DNA from 3 places in the Bacillus sp. EB V-12 genome. Region 2 is predicted to be linked to each of the others. Evidence: riboswitches for the same ligand, from Rfam matches in the RefSeq annotation. Region 2 holds a riboswitch; each other region holds the start of a gene.
The links. A riboswitch is a leader RNA that binds a small molecule or an ion and turns the genes downstream of it on or off. The one in region 2 is predicted to bind S-adenosylmethionine.

Region 1: it holds a riboswitch for S-adenosylmethionine, as region 2 does, so the genes downstream of both, mtnW (2,3-diketo-5-methylthiopentyl-1-phosphate enolase) here and metK (methionine adenosyltransferase) in region 2, are expected to answer to the same signal.
Region 3: it holds a riboswitch for S-adenosylmethionine, as region 2 does, so the genes downstream of both, ACZDYH_RS26695 (peptide ABC transporter substrate-binding protein) here and metK (methionine adenosyltransferase) in region 2, are expected to answer to the same signal.

The regions. Positions count from the first base shown of each region.
Region 1 covers NZ_JBUXJL010000001.1:591,421-596,617, forward strand. The annotation lists gene ACZDYH_RS03200 (hypothetical protein) at 1-145, opposite strand, end outside; gene ACZDYH_RS03205 (1,2-dihydroxy-3-keto-5-methylthiopentene dioxygenase) at 433-945, opposite strand; gene ACZDYH_RS03210 (methylthioribulose 1-phosphate dehydratase) at 923-1,561, opposite strand; gene ACZDYH_RS03215 (2-hydroxy-3-keto-5-methylthiopentenyl-1-phosphate phosphatase) at 1,558-2,217, opposite strand; gene mtnW (2,3-diketo-5-methylthiopentyl-1-phosphate enolase) at 2,214-3,458, opposite strand; SAM riboswitch class I at 3,523-3,628, opposite strand; gene ACZDYH_RS03225 (pyridoxal phosphate-dependent aminotransferase) at 3,693-4,871, opposite strand; gene ACZDYH_RS03230 (carbon-nitrogen family hydrolase) at 4,886-5,197, shown strand, end outside.
Region 2 covers NZ_JBUXJL010000011.1:98,498-103,694, reverse strand. The annotation lists gene ACZDYH_RS25390 (hypothetical protein) at 62-241, shown strand; gene ACZDYH_RS25385 (GNAT family N-acetyltransferase) at 312-836, shown strand; gene metK (methionine adenosyltransferase) at 878-2,077, opposite strand; SAM riboswitch class I at 2,247-2,368, opposite strand; gene pckA (phosphoenolpyruvate carboxykinase (ATP)) at 2,597-4,183, shown strand; gene ACZDYH_RS25370 (ATP synthase subunit I) at 4,534-4,917, opposite strand; gene ACZDYH_RS25365 (hypothetical protein) at 5,197-5,197, shown strand, end outside.
Region 3 covers NZ_JBUXJL010000014.1:30,098-35,294, reverse strand. The annotation lists gene ACZDYH_RS26715 (GRP family sugar transporter) at 1-503, shown strand, start outside; gene pnuC (nicotinamide riboside transporter PnuC) at 571-1,221, opposite strand; gene proC (pyrroline-5-carboxylate reductase) at 1,408-2,211, shown strand; gene ACZDYH_RS26700 (aldo/keto reductase) at 2,213-3,046, shown strand; SAM riboswitch class I at 3,199-3,303, shown strand; gene ACZDYH_RS26695 (peptide ABC transporter substrate-binding protein) at 3,436-5,076, shown strand.

The DNA of each region.
Region 1 (5,197 bases), on a different contig from region 2:
CGCCGAATAAACCAAATAATAAAGCGCTTACACAAGATGCGACAAATCCTAAAACACCAATTTCTAACTCTTCCATAATAGCTCCTAAAATAACAGGAAATGCTCCACATGTAACTCCAAGTATAAGTGCGATAAGTAAGCTCATGATTATCCCCCTCTGTTTGCGATATTATTTTCCTTCTTAGTTAATTGTAGTATATCACACATAAAACAGAATTTTCAGAAAAAATTCAATAAATGTTCAAAAAATGTTCGAAAAATGCACTTGAAAAATCAAGGTGTTAAATTTGTGATGAAATGGTACTTTCAAGTAAATAAAAAATCAGGCTTATTTCAAAATGAAATAAGCCTGTTCCATAGGAGGATGTATATATGTAGAGTGAATAAAAGTTTGGAAAAGGGGGTCCAAGTCCTTTTATTCAACTAACTACCTTAATAGATTGGAACCCAGCCTTCAGTTGTCACAAAAATACGAATAGCTACAACTTGGCGATCATCTTGCAAGGTAAAATAATGTCTTGCATTTTCAGGAACAGATATTAAATCGCCTGGCTCAAGTTCAACATCAAAGAATTTCCCATCTTTACCTTCAATAGCGAAAATGCCATGACCACTGACGATAAAGCGAACTTCGTCATCTGTATGATGGTGTTCCTTTTGGAAATTAATTAATAATTCGTCAAGGTTAGGGGTGCTATTTGAAAGTGAAATTACATCATGTGCTTTATAACCACGGCGTGCTGAAACATCAGCGATTTCTTTTGAAAAAATAGCTAATATTTCAGCTTTGTTTTCATCTGTTAACGAATAATTTTCATTTAAATGAGTAGGAAGTTTAGAAATATTCCATTTCTCATATAAAACGCCTTCCTCTTGTAGAAATTTAGATACTTCCACTTCATTTTCAATACGAGTATTTACTTCATGAATACGAATTTGCGCCATTAGAAACGCCTCCCTGAATTGATAATAGTTTTATATGAAATTGGAATAAAAACTCATAAGCTTCTAATCTCTTCTTTGCATCAAAGCTATCTCGGCCCCATACAGTAATACCGTGGTTACGGATTAATACTGCACCCGAATCTCCTTGTATATGCTTTCGGAAGTTTTCTCCAAGCGTTGGGATATGGGCATGGTTTTCGATAATAGGAATGTAAATTGTTGCACCTTCTTCCCAAATATCGAGTGCTTTAATAATTTCTTGATTTTGAAGGGTGACTGCATCACTATATAAATTTGTGATGACATTATTATCGGTTGTATGAACATGAAGTACGCAACCGGCATTCGTATTGTTATAAATGTGTGTATGCAATATTGTTTCTGCTGAAGGACGTAATTCAGTCTCTAAAACGGGAACTCCTACATGATCTACTAATAGAAAATCATCTGGAGTGGTTTTTGTTTTATCTTTACCGCTTGCCGTAATAAGAAAAGTAAGTGGTTCATGACTAACCTTTATAGAAATATTACCACTTGTTGCTGGGAACCAATTTCGTGTTGTTAACTCTTTTTTTATCTCGCTTAAGTCATACCATTGACGAAAAAGTTGTTTCATGCCTTCACCTCCAACAAAAGTTTTAATTCAGCTTGCACATCTTGAAATGTTTCAAACGGTGTATAAGCAATATGATTTTCTGCACACTTTGTAATAAGAAAATCGCGAGCGAATACTTTATCAGCTTGTTTCGCGGCTTGTAAATCAGTAATAGAATCTCCAATTACAATATGAAAGTCATCTGTATCACTTAATTTACGGATTAATGATGATTTACATAATCCGCAATGATTTTGACAATGATCATCACAAGAATGAGGCCATTTAACTGTAATAAACTCTGCTGAAAAGTCTGTTTCATTACAATAAATTTGCTCTTTTGGAATGATTCCTTGTAAGAGTGGATAGACGAAGAAATCCATTCCACCTGATATCACGTAAAAAGAAATGTTATTTTCCTTTACGAATTGTATAAACTCATGAAAACCACTACGGATTTCAGCAGTTTCTATTAAAAATTGAATAATATCATCGTGCAGATTAGTAGGTATTAATTGAAATAATTGAGAAACACCTTCTTGAATGGATAGTTCTTGTGATAAAATTTTATTCTTTACTTCTTCGGCTTCTGGTGGTGCGAATTTTTCCATAATGGACATAATGTTATCATTATTTGTAATCGTGCCATCGAAATCACAAAATACTTGAATACTCATAATTTCACCTCATAAGAGGGATTTCCCCATATTTGTAGTGCACTATGCAAATTTATGTCGTCTACTTCATGGAGTGGTTTATTTTGCAAAGTAGCATCAATTGCAGTACGAAAAGCTTTACCGCCGCCTTGCGCTCCATTTGGATGTCCGTGTATCCCGCCGCCAGCATTAATAACAACATCTTTACCGAAATCTCGTACAATAAAGGGAACGAAACCAGGATGAATACCAGCAGACGGAACAGAAAAGCTCTTCTTGAAAAATGCATCGTCTTCAGTTAAATATTTTGAGATAGCAAGAGCCTCCTCTTTTTCTAGCGCAACACTTCCGTATGGAGATGGGAATAATGAAAAGTCAGCCCCAGCATAACGTAGTAGCTTTCCAAGTAATAATGGAGATGAAACTCCATATAACTTGGATGCTGAATAAGCACCACTTACAGCAGGATGTGGCATAATAGGAACTGGGATTTCATCATCTTCTGCAAGTGATTGTAGTACATCTAGTCCGTAAGCAAATACGTTAAATAATAGAATATCAGCTCCAGCTTGCACTGCACGTTTAGCATTTTCTTTTAAATCAAAAGTTCGCCCTGTTAAATTTACGGCATATAACGTTTTATGACCGTATGTTTCGTAGACAGATTGTAAAACTTCTTTTCCAGATACAATGCGTTTCGTAAGGGGTGTTAATGCATTTTCAAATAATATTTCATCATCTTTTACTATATCTACACCACCAATTGCTTGATCGCGTAATTGCGTTTTTAAATACCCAATGTTTCGTCCAATCATTCCTTTAAAAATACTCATTAAAAGGGGACGATCATGCACTTGTAAAAGATTTCGAATACCATCTATCCCGAATTTTGGACCAGGAAAATGTTTTTTTAACTCGTCTGAAAAAGTTAAGTCAATTAGTTTTACTTCGCCATCAAGTGATAGCTTTCCAAATGTAGTCGTTAAAATCGCTGGTAAATCTGGACTGAAGTTTAATAGCGGATATTCGATTTTAATAATTCCGCGTTTTACTTTTTTACGTAAATACGAATTGGTATGTTCATGTTCAGCTAATTCCTCAACATGAATGACGTTGCCTTTATGCTGCTTTAATTGTTCTTGCAATAAGTGTGGCAAATGAGTCCAAGAGCCAATTGTTAAACCGAGTGCAATTTGCTCAGCTTTTTTTTCTAAGTTATGTGAATCATCATGGATTAAATACGTCGCTATAATTCCGCTCATTGTTATAACCTCCTAGTTAAATAAAAAAACCTCTCAGCTAAGGAGAGGTTTTTTTACAACCAGCTCCTTATCTGTCAGCGTAATGCTGCGAGAATTAGCACCGTGTCTACAATTGTAGATCGGTTGCCGGGTTTCGTCGGGCTCGTCCCTCCACCTGCTCTTGATAAGAAGTATTTAGAAATGTTTAAATTTTTAAGATAACTGAATTTTGTCAGATATTTTTCGTGTTGTCAATTACTTTTTGAAAAAATTTAATTTATCAATTCGATTAATGGCTTCTCGTAATCTATCTTCTGTATGCAAGAGACCAACACGGACATACCCTTCTCCATGCTCACCAAATCCAACACCAGGAGCAACTGCGACATGTGCTTTTTCTAGTAAAATATTAGAAAATTGCTCAGAGGTATATCCTTTTGGAACGGGAAGCCATGCAAAGAATGATCCTGTTGGAATGTCTACATTCCAACCAATTGAGTGACAGGCTGAAATAAGAGCGTTTCTTCGAGATTCGTAACTATTTACAAGGTCTATTACACAAGACTGTGAACTTAATAGCGCTTCTCGAGCAGCATCTTGAACTGCACCGAATATACTAACATACATATGATCTTGTAATAGGTTAATTGTTTCAATCACACTTTCATTCCCTACAGCAAAAGCGATGCGCCAGCCAGCCATATTGAAAGTTTTTGATAATGTGTAAATTTCAATTCCTATATCTTTCGCACCATCTGCTTGCAAGAAACTAACAGGTTTTTGACCATCAAATCCGATAGCTCCATAAGCAAAATCGTGAACAACTAATATATTATGTTTATTAGCAAAGTGAATGGTTGCATCAAAAAAATCTTTTGATGCAGTAGCACCGGTAGGATTATTTGGATAGTTTAAAAACATTAATTTTGCACGCTCTGCAATAGAGTCATCAATGTTCGTATAATCTGGTAAAAAGTTATTTTCTGCAATAAGCGGCATTGTTTCAAAGTGTGCTTTTGCTAAAGCAACCCCGGATAAATAATCAGGATAACCTGGATCCGGAACGAGAATCGTATCACCGGGATTTGTAAAACAAATCGGTAATTCTACTAGTCCAGCCTTCCCTCCAAACAAAATAGCAACTTCAGTTTTTGGGTTTAATTCCACGCCGTATTCACGTTTATAGAATGTAGCCACGGCTTCCTTTAAGCTTTCATGTCCGCGAAATGGCGGATATTTATGATGAATGGTCTTTTCGGCAGCATCTTGTAAAGCTTTTACGATATGCTGCGGTGTTGGTTGATCTGGATTACCTTGACCTAGATTAATAACATCGTGACCAGCTGCAACGACTTTGTTAACTTTTGCAACAAGTGAAGCGAAAAATTGTGTTGGCAATGATGTTACTATCTCAGAAGGTTGAAATAATTTCATACTTTCCACCTCTTTTGAAAGTTGTTACAATTCTAGTGACAAATGATATAATCTTTCCAGTATTTTGTAAAGAGAAAAATAAGAATGGGGCTGAAAAAATGAAAGTCGCATGTATTCAAATGGATATTGTTTTTGGAGATGTAGAAAAAAATATTGAGAATGCTAAAAATAAAATAAGTGAAGCTATGAAGGAAAGGCCAGATGTTATCGTCTTACCAGAACTATGGACAACAGGATATGATTTAACGAGACTTTCTGAAATTGCAGATAGGGATGGAGTGGAAACGAAAGAAAAGTTAATAGAATGGGCGAAGCAATATGATGTA
Region 2 (5,197 bases):
CTACATAATAGAATTCAATTTTAAAACTTGTACTAAAAAATAAATTGGAGGTCTACATAGTATGGAACTTTATAAAAAATTAACAACAACATTTATCCTCTTATTCATCGCTTCAATCACTGTCGGCTTTTCCTTAAAAGGCGCAATTCCATACGCTACATTAGTAAGCATTATATTCGCGACACTATTTTTACTAAGTAGTGCCTTTTGCGCAGGTAAAGCACGTCAAATGAAAGGTTGATTACATATGTCCAGAAGAAACCAATCCTTTGTAAATCATGTGAAAAGAAAATACAAAAGGAGGACTTACATTGTTTAAATCAAACCGTATCCAGTTACGAAAGTTTTCCGAAGATGATATTCTAACATATTATAAATGGCATAATGATATAGACGTTATGAGTTCAACTACTCTCACTCTTGATAAATATTCCCTTCAAGACACAGAAAAACTTTGCCAGCAATTTATTCATTCTTCGGACTCTAAGAGCTATATCATTGAAGAAAAATCTACGCATCTTTCAATTGGTATTACTTCTTTAATTCATATTGATTCGTATAACCGAAACGCTGAATGTATTATTGATATTGGTAACAAGGATTACTGGGGGCAAGGTTATGGGAAGGAAGCTTTCACCTTATTATTGGATTATGCATTTTTAGAATTAAATTTACATCGCCTTTCTTTACGAGTATTTTCTTTTAACGATAGAGCAATTAAATTATATAAATCACTCGGTTTTCAACATGAAGGAACTTGTAAAGAAGCTATATTCCGCAATGGCAATTGGCATGACATTGAACTCTTCGCTTTATTCCAACGTAATTATAAATAAAAAAAGCTTTGCGCTCACCGCGCAAAGCTTTTTTTCATATATTATAGACCAGCTTGCTCTTTTAAAGCTGCTGCTTTGTCTGTACGCTCCCATGATAGATCTACATCAGTACGTCCGAAGTGGCCGTAAGCTGCTGTTTGTTTGTAAATTGGGCGACGTAAGTCTAGCATTTTAATAATACCAGCTGGGCGAAGATCGAAGTTGTTACGAACTAGTTCTACTAGTACGTCTTCAGATACTTTACCAGTGCCGAATGTATCAACTGAAATTGATACTGGTTGTGCTACACCGATTGCGTATGCAAGTTGCACTTCTGCTTTTTCAGCAAGACCAGCTGCTACGATGTTTTTCGCAACATAACGAGCTGCATATGCTGCAGAACGGTCAACTTTCGTTGCATCTTTACCAGAGAATGCACCGCCACCGTGGCGAGCGTATCCACCGTAAGTATCAACGATGATTTTACGTCCTGTTAAACCAGCATCACCTTGTGGTCCACCAATTACGAAGCGGCCAGTTGGGTTAATGAAGAATTTCGTTTCTCCATCCATTAATTCTGCTGGTACTACAGCTTTAATTACGTGCTCTTTTAAGTCGCGATCGATTTCTTCCCATGTAACATCTGGGTGATGTTGTGTAGAAATTACGATAGTATCAACACGTACTGGTTTACCATTTTCATCATACTCAACTGTAACTTGCGTTTTTCCATCCGGACGTAGGTATGATAATGTATCATCTTTACGTACTTCAGTTAAACGGCGAGCTAATTTGTGAGCAAGCGAGATTGGAAGTGGCATTAACTCTTGTGTTTCATTACATGCGAAACCAAACATTAAACCTTGGTCTCCTGCACCAATTGCCTCAATCTCAGCGTCAGTCATTTGACCTTCGCGTGCTTCTAGCGCTTGGTCAACACCCATAGCGATGTCAGCAGATTGCTCATCGATAGATGTTAAAACTGCACAAGTTTCTGCATCGAATCCGTATTTTGCGCGTGTGTAACCAATGCCTTGAATTGTTTCACGAACGATTTTTGGAATATCTACGTAAGTAGAAGTCGTAATTTCCCCCGCTACCAATACTAAACCAGTTGTTACAGTTGTTTCACAAGCTACACGTGCATTTGCGTCTTTTGATAAGATCGCATCTAAAATTGAATCAGAAATTTGGTCACAAATTTTATCTGGATGTCCTTCAGTTACAGACTCAGATGTGAACAGATGACGTTTTTTTGTCATGTGGTAAACCTCCCTACAGTAATTGTATATATTGTACGGAACTCATCCTTAATTTGCCACAAACTGCGACATACATTTATTCTCCCACACAAGCATACAGAAAAACCTTTCCTACTTTACATAGAGGAAAGGTTTAATTTGCTACTTGCATACTGCTTTTTGCCCTTCGCTCTTATCGTTCGAGACCTGTAGCCTCGCACAGGTTTTAGCACCTATTCACCTGCATTTATCAATACAAGTGAGGTTGCTGGGCTTCATCGGGCCTGTCCCTCCGCCAGCTCGGGATAAGAGAGTATCCGTCCCAACCTATACTAAAGAAATGATATTCATTTGTCAATTAATATTCACATTTTCCTGAAAGTTTTTCTCAATACGCCTGAAATGAAATATTAATAGGGAAATAATGCATTCACACAAACAAAAAGAAATAAATAGTATACATTATTTATATAATTGTGTTATACTCTTGTTGGGGATTACGAGAAATATTTCATTAAATGAAAAGGATGGTATATAAATATGAGTACTGTGAATGTCCAAATTGGTTTACACGAATTATTGAACGGAAGCAATGCACAGATTCAACTAAGTGTTCCGCAATTAGTGGAAAAAGTATTAATGCGAAATGAAGGGAAATTAACTTCGACTGGTGCCGTTTCTGCTTCAACTGGAAAATATACAGGACGTTCTCCTAAAGATAAATTTATTGTGAAAGAAGCATCGGTTGCTGACAAAATTGCTTGGGGAGCTGTGAACCAACCGATTTCTGAAGAACATTTTAATAAATTATATACTAAAGTTTTAGAATACTTAAAAGAAAAAGAAGAGTTATTCGTCTTCAAAGGATTTGCAGGCGCTGACCGCAATTACCGCCTACCAATTCAAGTTATTAATGAATATGCATGGCACAATTTATTTGTACATCAATTATTCATTCGTCCAACTGAAGAAGAATTAACAACTCATGAGTCAGGGTTCACAATTGTTTCTGCACCGAACTTCAAAGCTGATCCAGCTGTTGACGGTACAAACTCTGAAGCATTCATTATGGTTTCATTCGAAAAACGTATTGTACTAATTGGTGGTACAGAATACGCTGGAGAAATGAAAAAATCAATCTTCTCTATTATGAACTTCTTACTACCTGAACAAGATATTCTTTCTATGCATTGCTCTGCAAACGTAGGTGAAGAAGGCGACGTAGCACTATTCTTCGGTTTATCTGGAACAGGTAAAACAACATTATCTGCTGATCCAAACCGTAAATTAATCGGTGATGATGAGCACGGTTGGTCTGATAACGGTGTATTCAATATTGAAGGCGGTTGCTACGCGAAATGTGTAAACCTTTCTCACGAGAAAGAACCACAAATTTTCGATGCAATCACATTTGGATCTGTTTTAGAAAACGTTATCATTAATGACCAAACACGTATCGCCGACTACAACGATACTACTTTAACAGAAAATACTCGTGCTGCATACCCTATGCATGCGATCGACAATATCGTACTGCCAAGTGTTGCTGGACACCCAAATACAATTATTTTCTTAACTGCTGATGCATCTGGCGTATTGCCTCCAATCAGTAAGTTATCAAAAGAGCAAGCTATGTATCATTTCTTAAGTGGTTACACTAGTAAACTAGCAGGAACAGAGCGCGGCGTTACTTCTCCGCAAGCTACATTCTCAACTTGCTTCGGTTCACCATTCTTACCACTTGATGCATCTCGCTACGCTGAAATGCTTGGTGAAAAAATCGAGAAACACGATGCGAAAGTATTCTTAGTAAACACTGGCTGGACTGGTGGCGAATACGGCGTTGGTAAACGTATGAACTTAGGTTACACTCGTGCAATGATTCAAGCTGCATTAAACGGTGAACTTGCGAAAACTGAAACAGCTAAACATGATATCTTCGGTCTTGAAGTTCCACTTCACGTACCAGGTGTACCTGACGAAGTGTTAATGCCTGAACAAACTTGGGCTGATAAAGCTGCTTACAAAGCAAAAGCAATCGAACTTGCAAATGAATTCAAAGCTAACTTCAAAAAATTCGACAGCGTATCTGAAGACATTATTAACTTAGGCGGTCCAATCGCTTAAATTAAAACTTTCTGTTGGAATAACCCTTTACTCATATGAATAAGTGTCGTGTAACCGTAAAGTTTCGCGTACTCACCGACAAAACCCAATGCGGCTTAACGGTTACACACACTTACATAAAAAAGAAGCTTACGTGAAAACGTAAGCTTCTTTCTATATCTTATATAAAGTGAAACGCTAATCTCTTCATCTGTGACCTAGATTATAAAATTACAGCTTCGAATATATACATTATATCCCTACTCACTACATCTCTCGGGTTTCACATCGTATGGGGCTAAAAAAGGCCCTGACCGCTTCTATTCGTGACTGGATCATCTATTCCATCTAAAAAGAAGTCTTTTATCTTTTTAGCTCTTTGTTAGTTCTTTCTCATCTTTCATGCTATAGTAACCTAAATTCACAACGATTAAGAAATACCCACCCATAATCCCTACTGCAAACGCCCACATAACCATGTGGTGCTCAATTTCGTACATAATAATAGCACCCAAAATGGCAGCTGCAAAACGGTTAAACATACCGAGTGTCGGTGCTTTCGTCTTCTTTACAATACTATCTCCAAGCTTCTCAATTCTTCTGCCTAAAAGCCAAACGCAATACATACTTACAATAAGCCCAATTCCAGCGCCTAAAAAGTGTGCTGAAAACGGTGTTAACATCCAACCTAGTAACAAAATACCTAGTATATAATACGATTGGATTTTAAATGATCTTAGTGACATACTAATCATGCTGTACCTCTCTTCATTCGTTCTTATCTATCCAACAAAAAATTTCTTTCAAATTCATATTCCTTACATTCATTTCATTCAAATTAAAAACAACATAAACAGTATGTTTATGTTGTTTAAATGTTTTTAGAAAATAATATTATACAAGATTTCAAACATCATATTCTCATATTTTGTGACGGTTTTTCAAACTTTTTTCGTCCATTTATGAAAAAAATGATATCAATCTATGAACATACGGATATGATGTAATAAGCACACAAATAAAGGGGGCGTCTAA
Region 3 (5,197 bases), on a different contig from region 2:
TTCTGGGAACGATTGCAATCCTATTAATCGTAGTTGGTGTTGTATTCACATCATTAGATGATAAAGAAAATGCTCAGCCACCTGGACAATTGAAAAAAGGACTTCTTACTTTAATTGTTTCTACTTTCGGCTATCTTGTATATGTAATTATTATTCGTTGGTATAATATCGATGGTTGGTCTGCTATTTTACCACAAGCAGTTGGTATGTTTGTTGGTGCGGTTGTACTGACGTCTAAACATAAACCATTTAACAAATATGCAATCCGTAATGCTTTGTCTGGTTTACTATGGGGAACTGGAAACTTATTCTTACTTCTTTCATTACCACGTGTTGGAGTAGCAACAAGCTTCCCATTATCTCAAACTGGAATCGTTATCTCAACATTCGGTGCGATTGTATTCTTAGGTGAAAAGAAAACAAAACGTCAATTGATCTTTATTGCACTAGGTAGTGTTTTAATTATCGGCGGCGCTGTATTACTTGGTATGACAAAAGCATAATCTTATATTCTATTAGTAAACCCCTGAAGCATATGTACTTCAGGGGTTTTTTAATTCTAATTATTTTCTAGATATAATTATTTGTATGTTCTTGCCCCTTATAATTGCTCTTCCACTCTAGCAAACCAGCTACACATATAAAGAGATTAATAATAGCTAATATTAGCATGACGTATAAACCAGTAGAAATATAAATTACAATGCTAACTATGTTATATAAAATCCATAAATGCCAGTTTTCTAATATTTTTCGACTTAACATAAATTGAGCCACTAGTCCCAATACGGCATTTAAAGCGTCTAAATATGGACTTGTTGACTCTAAATAACGGACTTGATAATAACCCCAACCAATCCAAGCAACTAAAATAAAACTTATATAAAAAGTCCATCCTTTCAAATCTAAACGAACTGTTGCTTTTACCTCTCCCTCCCCACTTCGTGCAATCCAATAATACCAACCATATACATTAAATATAAATTGAAAAGCGGCTAATACTGCCATTGCATATAAACCTTGTGTAATAAAAATGTATAGAAATACCGCAACAGTAATCATGCCAAATAAAAAGTTGGATACTTTTTCTCTCGCTAATAACCAAACATTAATGATCCCCATAATTGATGCGAAAATTTCAATATAACTCGATTGAATATACAATCCAACTAATACACAAATAATACTAGAAACAAGTAAAAAAAGTGGACTTCTAACCATATTTATCTCTCCCCAGATGTGTAATAAATTCCCTATCACCAGTATAAGGAATAGCCCTTTCCTTTACCATGAATCTCCTCCTTCTCATTATCCATTCCATCTACGGTAAGTCTTTTCTTTTTACAAAATTCTCTTAAAGATGATATCGTTTTTATAACATATCTCTACTAGAAAGGAATAAAGGATATGCTAACTAAACATCGAATTTTATTTATTGGTGCCGGTCGTATGGCAGAAGCTATATTTTCCGGATTACTTAAAACAAGCAAAGAGTACATCGAAGAAATTATCGTCTCTAACCGAAGCAACATAGAAAAGCTAAAACAGTTACAACATCGATATAATGTGTCTACTACAACAGATTGGAAACAGCATGTTACATCTGTTGATACGGTTGTTTTAGCAATGCCACCTTCGGCTCATGAAGAGTTATTAGCTGAGCTATCTCCGTTAATATCAAATCAACTAGTCGTAACAGTAGCAGCTGGCATTGGACCATCTTATTTAGAAGCTAGACTCCCAAAAGGCACGCCTGTTGCTTGGATTATGCCTAATACAGCTGCTGAAATTGGAAAGTCTATCTCCTTATATACAATGGGACAATCAGTAAACGAGATACATCAAGAAACCCTGCAACTACTTTTAAAAGGTATTGGTACTTCGCAACTTTGTACTGAGGAAGAAGTTCATCAGCTTACTGCAGTTACTGGAAGTGCACCAGCCTTCCTTTATTACTTTGCTGAAAGCTTAATTGAAGCAACAAAAAGTTATGGAGTTGATGAAGAAACCGCAAAACATCTTGTGATTCAAATGATTTCTGGCTCTGCTTCTATGCTTGAACAAACGCAAAATCCAGCTAACCTTCGCGAACAAGTAACAACGCCAGGTGGTTCCACAGCTGAGGGTCTCAAAACTTTATACGAATATAATTTTTCAGAGGCAATTCAAAAAGCAGTAGAAGCAACAAACAAAAAAGCTAGGGGGAAATAATATGATTTTAACAAGTTTAAAAGACTATACAACATTACATAACGGTGTAAAAATGCCTTGGTTTGGTTTAGGTGTTTTTAAAGTAGAAGATGGTTCAGAAGTAATTGATTCTGTAAAAGCAGCAATTAAAAATGGCTACCGCAGCATCGATACTGCAGCAATCTATCAAAATGAAGAAGGCGTTGGGCAAGCGATTCGTGAATCCGGTGTTTCACGTGAAGAATTATTTATTACCTCAAAAGTATGGAATAGCGATCAAGGATATGAAACAACGCTTCAAGCATTTGAAACTACATTAGAGAAATTAGGTCTAGAATATTTAGATTTATATTTAGTACATTGGCCTGTAAAAGGGAAATATACTGAATCATGGAAAGCATTAGAAACACTTTATAAAGATGGCCGTGTTCGCGCTATCGGTGTGAGTAATTTCCACATTCACCACTTACAAGACGTATTTGAAATTGCTGAAATTAAGCCAATGGTCAACCAAGTGGAATACCACCCACGTTTAGCACAAGAAGAGTTACATGCATTCTGTAAAGAACATAATATCCAGCTTGAAGCTTGGTCACCATTAATGCAAGGACAACTACTAGATAATCCAACGTTACAAGAAATTGCGACAAAATATAATAAATCAACTGCGCAAATTATTTTACGTTGGGATTTACAAAACGAAGTTGTAACAATTCCCAAATCAATTAAAGAACATCGCATTATTGAAAATGCAAACATCTTCGACTTTGAATTAAGTGCTGATGATATGAAAGCAATTCAAGCTTTAAATGAAGATCGTCGCGTTGGTCCAGATCCAGATAACTTTAACTTCTAGTAGAAAAACCACTGCCATATGCAGTGGTTTTTTCATTTAAGAAAACTGAAAATTTAAACTATATTTCATTTAGTTGACACTTCATTATTCAAGGTGTAAGATTTTGAATTATCAAAGAAACACAAAAATTAATAAAATTTATTCGTTTACTCATTGTATCAAGAGAGGTGGAGGGACTGGCCCTTTGAAACCTCGGCAACAGGTTCATTTTGAATACTGTGCCACTTCCTGCAAGCTTTATGCTTGAAAGATAGAATGAGGGACTTCGTTTATATACGGGTGCATAACTTGTACGTAAAAATCCCTCTTTCTCAATATGAAAAGAGGGATTTTTTATTTTTCATTTCCCTCATCATCATCCAAACTTAATTATTTAGGAGGAAAATCAAATGAAAAAGAAGTTTGTACCCGGTATTGCATCAGTTGTAGGAGTAAGTATTTTATTAACTGGTTGCGGTAGTTATAAAAACGAAGCAAGCGGAGCAAATGCAAAAGACGAGGCACCTAGTAAACAGGTTTTAAACTTATCTTCACCTACTGAAATACGAACAATGGATACGGCTCGTGCTACAGATACTGATTCTGGTCAAGTAATGAGAAACGTATTTGAAGGTTTGTATAATCTTGGTGAAGGTAACAAACCTGTTCCTGGTGTTGCAAAATCTCATGAAGTAAGTGGCGATAAAACGAAATACACATTCCATTTGCGAGATTCAAAATGGTCAAACGGCACTCCTGTTACAGCTAAAGATTTTGTGTTCGCTTGGCAACGTGCCGTAGATCCAGCAACAGCCTCTGAATATGCATTTTTATTCTTTGATATTAAAAACGCAACAAAAATTAACAACAAAGAACTTCCAGCCGACCAACTTGGTGTAAAAGCAGTTGATGACCATACGTTTGAGGTAGAATTAGAGCGTCCTGTTCCTTATTTTATTAGCTTAACAGCGTTCCCAACATTTCTACCAATTAATGAGGAATTCTTTAAAGTACAAGGTGATAAGTACGCTTTAGAAGATAATACAATCTTGTACAATGGAGCTTTTACACTAAGCGATTGGAAGCACGAACAAAGCTTTAAATTTAAGAAGAACCCTACCTATTGGGATAAAGATACTGTCAAACTAGAAGAAATCAATTTTAATGTCGTAAAAGAAAAATCAACAGAAGTAAATTTATTCGAGTCAAAACAATTAGATCGTATAAAACTAACATCTGACTTCGTCGATAAATATAAAAAGGATGCTAACTTTAAAGAACGTCCAAACGTAGGCGTACAATTTTTACGTATGAATCAACAAAACAAAGTACTTCAAAACGTTTCTGCACGCCAAGCAATTGATCAAACAATTGATAGAAAATCCTTTGTAAATACGTTATTAAATGATGGCTCTACACCAACATTTGGTCTCGTTCCAAAAAACTTTGCAAAAGGACCTGAAGGAAAAGACTTCCGTACTGCAAACGGCGATTTAACAAAAGTTGATACAAAATCTGCACAAGAGTTATGGAAAAAAGCTAAACAAGAGCTTGGTTCTGAAAAGATAACATTAGAATTATTAACGAGTGATGCTGACCTTGATAAGAAAACTGGTGAATTCTTAAAAGGACAACTAGAAAAGAATCTAGATGGATTAACAGTAAATATAAAACCTCAGCCGCGTAAGCAACAAGTTTCGCTTTTATTAAAAGGTGACTACGAAATCGGAATTGATGGCTGGAGCCCTGACTTTGCGGATCCAATTACATTCCTTGAGCTATTTACAACGAATAACCCTTATAACTTAGATCATTACTCTAATAAGGAATTCGATGAAACAATAGCAAAAGTGAAAACAACTTTAGCTGGTGATGAAAAAGCTCGCTGGGAAGCATTACTAGCATCCGAGAAAATATTATTTAAAGACTCTGTTATCGCTCCTCTTTACCAAAAAGGCGAATCTTATTTAGAACGTTCTTATGTGAAAGGAATTGTGCAAGTAGACTTTGCAGGTCAATTAAACTTCAAGTGGGCAAAAATTGAAAAATAAAGTGAAACTTTAATAAGTGGGGGTTTCTTCATCCCCACTTATTATTAGCCCACACCAATTGTTTTTTTAGCAAAATATATTAAAAATAGGTTCTCTCACACATGAGAATCTGCTTTTTTAA